2 regions of the Pseudoalteromonas sp. SG43-8 genome follow, and region 1 is predicted to be linked to the other one. Evidence: riboswitches for the same ligand, from Rfam matches in the RefSeq annotation. Region 1 holds a riboswitch; the other holds the start of a gene.
The links. A riboswitch is a leader RNA that binds a small molecule or an ion and turns the genes downstream of it on or off. The one in region 1 is predicted to bind cobalamin.
Positions count from the first base shown of each region.

Region 2: linked by a shared signal. The riboswitch ahead of H5122_RS07340 (TonB-dependent receptor domain-containing protein) and the one ahead of H5122_RS13065 (ABC transporter ATP-binding protein) in region 1 are both predicted to bind cobalamin.

Region 1 is NZ_JACJEX010000006.1:140,811-144,917, reverse strand. It holds gene H5122_RS13075 (LysR family transcriptional regulator) at 1-802, shown strand, start outside; gene H5122_RS13070 (porin) at 969-1,901, shown strand; cobalamin riboswitch at 1,963-2,095, shown strand; gene H5122_RS13065 (ABC transporter ATP-binding protein) at 2,342-3,154, shown strand; gene H5122_RS13060 (iron ABC transporter permease) at 3,156-4,107, shown strand, end outside.
Region 2 is NZ_JACJEX010000002.1:457,797-461,903, forward strand. It holds gene H5122_RS07320 (ketopantoate reductase family protein) at 1-822, opposite strand, end outside; gene H5122_RS07325 (VanZ family protein) at 815-1,168, opposite strand; gene H5122_RS07330 (YajQ family cyclic di-GMP-binding protein) at 1,321-1,803, shown strand; gene H5122_RS07335 (ABC transporter substrate-binding protein) at 1,992-2,786, shown strand; cobalamin riboswitch at 2,841-3,025, shown strand; gene H5122_RS07340 (TonB-dependent receptor domain-containing protein) at 3,062-4,107, shown strand, end outside.

The DNA of each region.
Region 1 (4,107 bases):
CCTTTATATTACGCAGTCTGCAGTGAGCTTTAGAATTCGCCAATTAGAGCAAGGGCTTGGTGTTAATTTGTTTATTCGCCAGCGTAATAACATTCAACTTACAGCACCTGGCGAGCGCTTATTACCCCATGCACAAATGATTATTACGGGCATGCAACGCGCCAAAGTGGATGTTGCGCTTGCCGATAATATGCATAAGCAAATTAGCTTAGCAGGAACGCCTAATATTTGGGATGCTTTTTTACAGTTTGGTATAACAAATATTGTATCGGCGATGCCGGGCGTGTCATTAGTCGCAGAAGTTAAAGCACAACAAGAAAGCACTCGGCTGTTATTAGAACGCACGCTTGATTTGGCAATATTGTTTGATCCACCAAAAGTAGACGAGCTAGTGGTAGAGCGAATCTGTGAGTTGCCAATCATTCCCGTAAGCGGATACGACACTGCAACGAACGAAAACTTTTTTGATAATCAGTATGTATATGTTGATTGGGGAACTACTTTCTCACTTTGGCATGCGCGTCAGTTTACCGGTAAAACACCGCCTTATTTTAGAACCAGCACAGGACGTATTGCACTTGATTTAATACTGCAATGTGGCGGCAGTGCATTTATACCTCAAGTATTGGTAGAAGGGCATTTAGAAAAAGGTGAACTGTTTCATGTTAAAGATGTAGAAAATACCTCGCGAGACGTGTTTATAGCGTATCACAGAGACAACGAGCAAAAAGAGTTAATAGAAACCTTAGTTAATTTACTATCGCAAATGACCCCTAGCTTGTCATTAAAGAAAAGTAAGTAAGTTCGGCCGTTTATTAGGCTTTCATGTTATTTTGATTTCAAATTTAATGCATTTTTATTAATAAAAAAAGACATTAATATTTCCATTGTAATATTACTGTCATTTAGCGGTGACAAAATGCAGCAGTTTTAAAAATTAGTCTTTTGTGATTATCCAAGGAAATAACATGAAATTTGTAAAATCGAGCTTATGCTTAGCACTATTAAGTGGTTTATCTTTTAATGCACTTGCCGATGTAGACATCTACGGTAAAGCGAATGTAACAGTGCAATCATCTGATGACGGCGAAGGATCTTTTACTGAGATAAAAAGTAATGCATCTCGTCTTGGTGTTAAAGGTTCTGAAAAAATAAATGATAGTTTAGAAGCGGTATATAAGTTTGAGTTTCAAGTTGATGTGTCTGATGCAGATTCAAAAGGCGATAACGACGACAATATTTCTGCGCGTAACCAATACGTTGGTTTAAAAGGTGCGTTTGGCCAAGTGGTTATTGGTCGTAACGATACTGCGCTTAAACAATCTCAAGGTAAGTTAGACTTGTTTAACGACCTTGAAGGCGATATTAAAAATGTATTTAAAGGTGAAAACCGTTTAGGGAATACTGTTAGTTATTCATCAAACTCATACGAAGGTTTTAAAGTACTTGCTACTTTTGTAGCTGAAGATGATGTAGACGCTGATAACGGTTACTCAATGGCGGTTACTTACGGTGACGTGGCACTTAAAAAGAGCGCAGTATACGCCTCTATCGCAGCCGATAGTGAAGTAAATGGCTACGATGTAGTACGCGCGTCAATCCAAGGTAAAGTTGAAAACTTTAAGTTAGGTGCAATGTACCAAACACAAGAAAAAGTTGACGGCAGCGCAGAAGCGGATGGTTATCTATTAAATGCAGCTTACAGCATGGGTAACAACACATTTAAAGTACAATACCAAGACATGGACTTTGACGACAGCGACGATAAGTCAGCAATATCAGTTGGTCTTGATCACAAATTAAATAAAAACATTAAAGTATTTGGCTTTTACTCAAGCTTCGACATGGACAACAACGTTGACCAAGACTACGTAGGCTTAGGTATGGAATACAAGTTTTAACTATTCGCTAAATTAGTTAAAACACTCCCTTTTTAACCGCGCTCTTTTGAGTGCGGTTTTTTTTGCTTTAAATTATTTACTTAGCCGCCCATAATAGAGCTTCATTTGGAATGAGGTGCGAGTCCTCGACTGTTCCCGCAACTGTAAGCAGCTGAGCTGTAAGTCAGATACAAATGGTATAATACCAATTTTATTAAAAACATGATCTTTCTAGCGAATTAAATAACTTACTAACTTCGTTAAAAATTATTCATATAGAACAAGTATATGTCATAATTTCCGCCTTGTTATTAAGCTATTTATTTGTCGCTATAATAAATCACTAATTTAATGCAATTGGTATGAATTCTTTTAACGAGCGGGTTTACTCATTTTTTCTTGTAGTGCATTAGTATTTTTATCGCATTTTTAGTGAGTTTAACCCTATCTAGGACTGACTATTGCACACTCAAACGCCATTAAATATACCATTACTAAACGTTAAAAACGTATCGTGGGGTATTGGCAATAAAACGATCCTCAAAAAAATAAACCTTAAAATAACCACAGGTAAATTTGTTGGTTTAATTGGACCTAATGGCGCAGGTAAATCGAGTTTATTGCGTTGTTTATATCGTTTTAATAAACCCAGTGATGGCGTTGTAGAGTTTAACAACACCGATATTTGGCAGCTAAAAAGCGATGAGTACGCAAAAAAAGTAGCGGTTGTTTTGCAAGAAACCCCGTCGCAATTTAACTTAAGCGTATTTGATGTTATTGCGCTTGGGCTAACGCCTCATAAATCGCTATTTAGCTCGGTAACTAACATTGATAAACAAAAAATTACCCAAGCTATCAACACTGTAGGGTTGGCAGAACATAGCGATCAAAGCTTTGAGTCGCTCTCAGGCGGTGAAAAGCAACGTGCCTTGATAGCCCGCGCCATAGTCCAGCAACCTCAACTGTTAATAATGGACGAACCAACTAGCCATTTAGATGTTAAATACCAAATACAGGTAATGGAGCTTGCTAAATCGTTGGGTGTAACGGTGTTTGCATCGTTTCATGATTTAAACCTAGCTTCTGCAATGTGCGATGAACTAGTGGTTATTAAAAATGGTGAAATTACACATACAGGCACGCCAAGTGAGGTATTAACCGAAAACATGCTAGGCGACGTTTTTGGTGTTTGCGCTCAAGTAAATAACCACCCGCAAATATCGGTGTCGGGAAATAGCATCCCTCATATCACTTACTTTTATGGTTACGAATAATATGAGCGCAGTTAATACTCGCCAATCACTTGCGCTATTTATCAGTGCTGCAGCTGCTTTATTTAGCTTATTTGCAGCACTTAGTTTTGGCGCAGCAGAGACCTCACTTCAAGATGTATTTAATAGCTTTTTACTCTCAAATGAGGCGTCTTTTAATTCGCGTATTATTTACGAGCTAAGAATGCCACGCACATTACTCGCCTTTTTAGCAGGCTCTGGCTTAGCAATTGCGGGGCTTATTTTACAAACGGTAACGCGTAACCCTTTAGCCGATCCTTACTTATTTGGTATATCGTCGGGTGCCTCATTTGGGGTAGTGTTACTTATAGCGCTAGCGGGCATTAGCGCAGGCTTTATGCTGTCTGCAGCAGCGTTATTAGGTAGCTTACTCGCTATGAGTTTATTAATACTTATTGCAGGTAGGCAGCAAAGTGCACAGGTAGAATCAATGTTATTAGCTGGCGTTGCTCTGTCGTTTTTATTTAGTGCATTTACCAGCTTGTTGCTTTATTGGAGCGACCCTCAGGCGGTAGCCGCTATTTTATTTTGGACACTGGGCAGCTTTGCACGTGCGCAGTGGGCAACGCTTTGGTTGCCTTTGTTGGTAATTACATTATGTACATTTGTAATGCTGAGCTTTAGAAGGCAGCTAAATGCTATGTTACTGGGCGATGAAAGCGCAATTACATTAGGTGTTAGAGTCCAGCGCTTTAGAATACTTATGCTGGTTTTAAGCTCATTAATTACCGCTGTGCTGGTGGCTATGTGTGGTGGTATTGGGTTTGTAGGATTAATGGTGCCGCATATTGTGCGCTTTTTTATCTCCCAAGGCACTATCGCGGGGTTGCTAGTAACCAGCTTAGTAGGCGGTACATTTATGGTGTGGGTTGATGTACTTTCGCGCTCATTGCTGAAAAACCAAGAACTGCCCGTAGGTGTTATTACTGCAGCTA
Region 2 (4,107 bases), on a different contig from region 1:
TTGGCTAATATAGCCACATATAGCTGATATTTCAGTTTCTCTATTGTGAGCTATATCTTGCTGCATTGATGAGTAATTATTTGCGGTTAACTCCATTATTTTATAAGCGGTATTGAGAGCTTTAATTAATGGGATATTAAGCCCTTGAGCCTTTGCAATATTGCATGCTTCAGTGAGTGCATTAAAAATTATTGTATTGTACTTAGGTGCACGTAGTTCGCCATTTTTTACATTACTTAAAGCGCTTAATGGATTAATGGCAATATTGACGAGTAGCTTTTCAAAACGAAGCTGCTGAATGTTATTAGTAAACTTTAGGTTGGGTATTACTTTAAAAATATCAGCTATTGGCGCACTATTTTGAAGTGCAAGCGCATTACAGCCACCAATAACGCTTTGTCCTTCACCTGTGTGTTGCACAATATATTGGTTTGATTTAAAGCCCGCTATGCTTGTCGTTAAAAAGTAGAGTGCTTGATGAGTGTTTAGCTGGTTATTTATCTCATCAACGTTGCCCATTCCATTATGCGAAAGTACAACAGAGCAATGTGTTGGTAAAAATGGCTTTATTTGAGAAAAAGCATCAAGCACTTGAAAAGCTTTAACGGTAAATAAAATTACATCAAATTCAGTTGCTTTATCTAACTGATTTAGTGAAATAAATTTTGCGTCAATTTTTTTTGATGCACCCTTACCTCTGCTGTAAAAGCGGGTGTTTGTTGGGGTTTTACGAGTTAAAACACTGACATTATGCGATGCGCTCAAAAAGTGGCTCAGCAATAAGCCAATAGCGCCATCGCCAACGATTAAAATATTAGCCATGTGGGTTCTTTTTTCGAGGTGTAAAAATTACTCTAAGTAAAAAGTAGCTTGCAGCACCTGCAAAATCAGCAAAAAAATCACCAAGTGATGCTTGCCTATAAGGAAGTGCGTCTTGCATTATTTCTATCGAGGCGCCATAGCCTGCTAATAAGAGTATTTGAGCATATAAAGGAAGCTTAAAAGCCTTATCCATTATTATGGCTAATATAAAAAAAATCCCAAAATGGGCTACTTTATCAACATGAGGGAATAAATTTACAACGCCACCTTTTATTTCTTTAGCAAATAAAAAGGTGAAAGCCACTATGCTGATTAAAAAAACTGCTTGATAAACACGCCTTGTCACGACAAATCCTAAAATCGCTTAAAAAAGAGGCGCAAGTATATCAAACTAATTTAGTATCGCACCTGAACAAGATGCAGAAAAATGTAAAGATTTATAATTTTAGCGTTATAATTGCCACATAAAATTAAGATTAAATAGTTAGGAGTATACTAATGCCTTCATTTGATATTGTATCTGAAGTAGAAATGAACGAAGCTAAAAATGCGGTTGATAACGCAAACCGTGAACTAGAGACTCGCTTTGATTTTAGAGGCGTTGATGCATCTATTGAGCTAAACGATAAAACAATTAAGCTTAAAGCAGAAGCTGACTCTCAAGTTATGCAGTTGTTCGATATTTTAGCGGGAAAAATTTCAAAGCGCGGTATGGATGTAGCTAGTTTAGAGCTTCAAGATATTAGCCGTGCAGGAAAAAATGTATTTCGTAACGTTGGGTTAAAGCAAGGTATCGAAAAAGACATGGCCAAAAAAGTGGTTAAAGCCATTAAAGATTCAAAAGTTAAAGTACAAGCCGCTATTCAAGGCGAAGAAGTACGTGTGACAGGTAAAAAGCGTGACGATCTTCAAGAGGCAATGCAGGTAGTACGCAGTGCCGATTTAGGTCAGCCTTTTCAGTTTAAAAACTTTCGCGACTAATTTATAAACTGTTTTTAATAAAAGAGCTTTAATTTGTCTGTATTTGCAGACAGATTAAAGCTACTTAATTTTTTACAACTTTCCCTCCTTATCCTCTCGTAGTTCTGCATGTATTAATCCATTTTTTGATATTTAAGCTATTATATTTAATTGAATATAATAAAAATTTCACTCTAGAAGGCATTAAAATGAGACCCCATCAATTATTTCTGTTATTTGTTTTGCTTATATTTACTAAGCCAAGCTTATCAAAACCAGTTGATATTGATGTATTGGTCGAAGATGGTTACTTTCCAATTATTATAAACGCGCAAAAAAAGCAGGGCTTTGCTCCTGAGTTTATTAATATTTTAAACGACGCACAGGAGGAATTTAACTTTATACTTATTTCTTTACCTGTAAAAAGGCTTACTTTGTCTGTTGAAAAAAATAACTTCGACGTTTTATTTTTAATGGCAATGCAATGGTTGCCAAAAAAAACGCAGAAAAATATTGAAAAAACTGAATTTTATACCATCACCAAAAACGAGCTTTATACACTCAAAGAGAATGCGTCAGAACAAACTTATTTTGACAATCTGGACAAATTAACCAAAGTTGGGGTTTTAGGGTACTCGTATCAATTTGCAGGATTTAATACAAATACCGAATACTTGAGAGAAGAGCACCAGGTAAGCCTTACAATCGATGAATTCAATGTAGTTAAAATGCTGCTATTAAGGCGCGCTGAAGTCGGGGTTTTAAACAGTATTGCTTATCAGTATTTTAAAAAGCAGAATATCTTAAATATGGATTTACTATTTAAGAGTGACGTACCAGATGCAGTGTATGAAACACATTTTTTGATTAACTCACAATCAAATAAAATATCTAGTCACAAAATGGATGAAATATTAAATTTACCTACTACACAAATGCAACTTCAGAAGCTACTTGATAAGTACGGTATTCCTTCAAGCTATAATAATACAGCACTGAACTGAAATAGCTTTTAGCTATATAGACGTCCATTGACATTTGTAAACAAAATACTCACAATGACGGCATATTTTCAAGGTGCTTGCTAGCCACTTCATGTAATGATTTTTTTAGCAGGATAATCGGGAAGTTGGTGCGTTTTCATGATGACTACAAGCCCAACACTGCCCCCGCAACGGTAGAGTATTGCATGTTTTTATGTGCTTACTGAGTCCGGAGACCGGCCTTGATGCAATCTTACTTACTTAAATCTTTGCGGTGGGCAAAGGTAGGGGACCTCATGTTAAACAAAACAACTCTAGGCGTTGCAATTTCTGCTGCGCTTTCATTTTCTGTGTCTGGTGCAGAGCAATCAATTGAAAAAATAACCGTTACAGCTAATAAGTTTGAGCAATCAATTAACGACGTTTTAGCGAGTGTAAATGTTATTGAACGTGCTGAAATAGAAGCTAGTAATGTACGCGATTTACCTACACTTTTAAGCACGCGAGTGGGTTTTCAGGTTAATCCAAACGGTGGTTTTGGTCAAAATACAGGTGTGTCACTGCGTGGTACGGGCTCTGGCGATACGTTGATTTTAATTGACGGTGTACGTACAGGCTCAGCAACACTAGGTCAAAAAGCATTAAATAATGTCCCTCTAAATAGTATTGAACGCATAGAAATTATTAAAGGCTCTCGCGCGGCTGTTTATGGTTCTGATGCACTCGCTGGTGTTATTAATATTATTACGCGTGAGTCAGATAACTTATCCCTAAGCGCTACATTTGGTTCTGACTCTTATCAAAATTATCAAGTTGCAGGCTCTGTAAAATCAGATGATATAACAACAGCATTTAACGCAGGCTTTGAAAAAACAGATAACTTTGATGTACTGCAAGGCGTAGCACCTGATGAAGATGGCTATGAAAATAAAAACCTTGGGTTTAAAGTAAACTACACCGATGCACATTACGGCGACTTTAAGTTATTAGGCCAATACAGTGAAGGTTATGCAGATTACGACAGTAGCTTTAGCCCAGCAGACAGCACGATTGAACGAGATGATTTTAAAAACTATCAACTTTCTGCAGGTTGGAGTAAAAACTACACTAACCAAACGCATAGTATTGATTTAGCGCTTTCAACAGATGATTCAGATAACACTTATGTTGATTTTTCAGTTGGGCCAACAACAAGTACATTTATAACTAAACGCACACAAATTGATTATAACGGCCAGTACCTGTTATCTAATGAACTTAACATTAGTGGTGGTGTTAATTGGTACAACGATGATGTGTCGCATAGTTCGCAACTATTTGTTGAAGACAGCCGCGATGTACT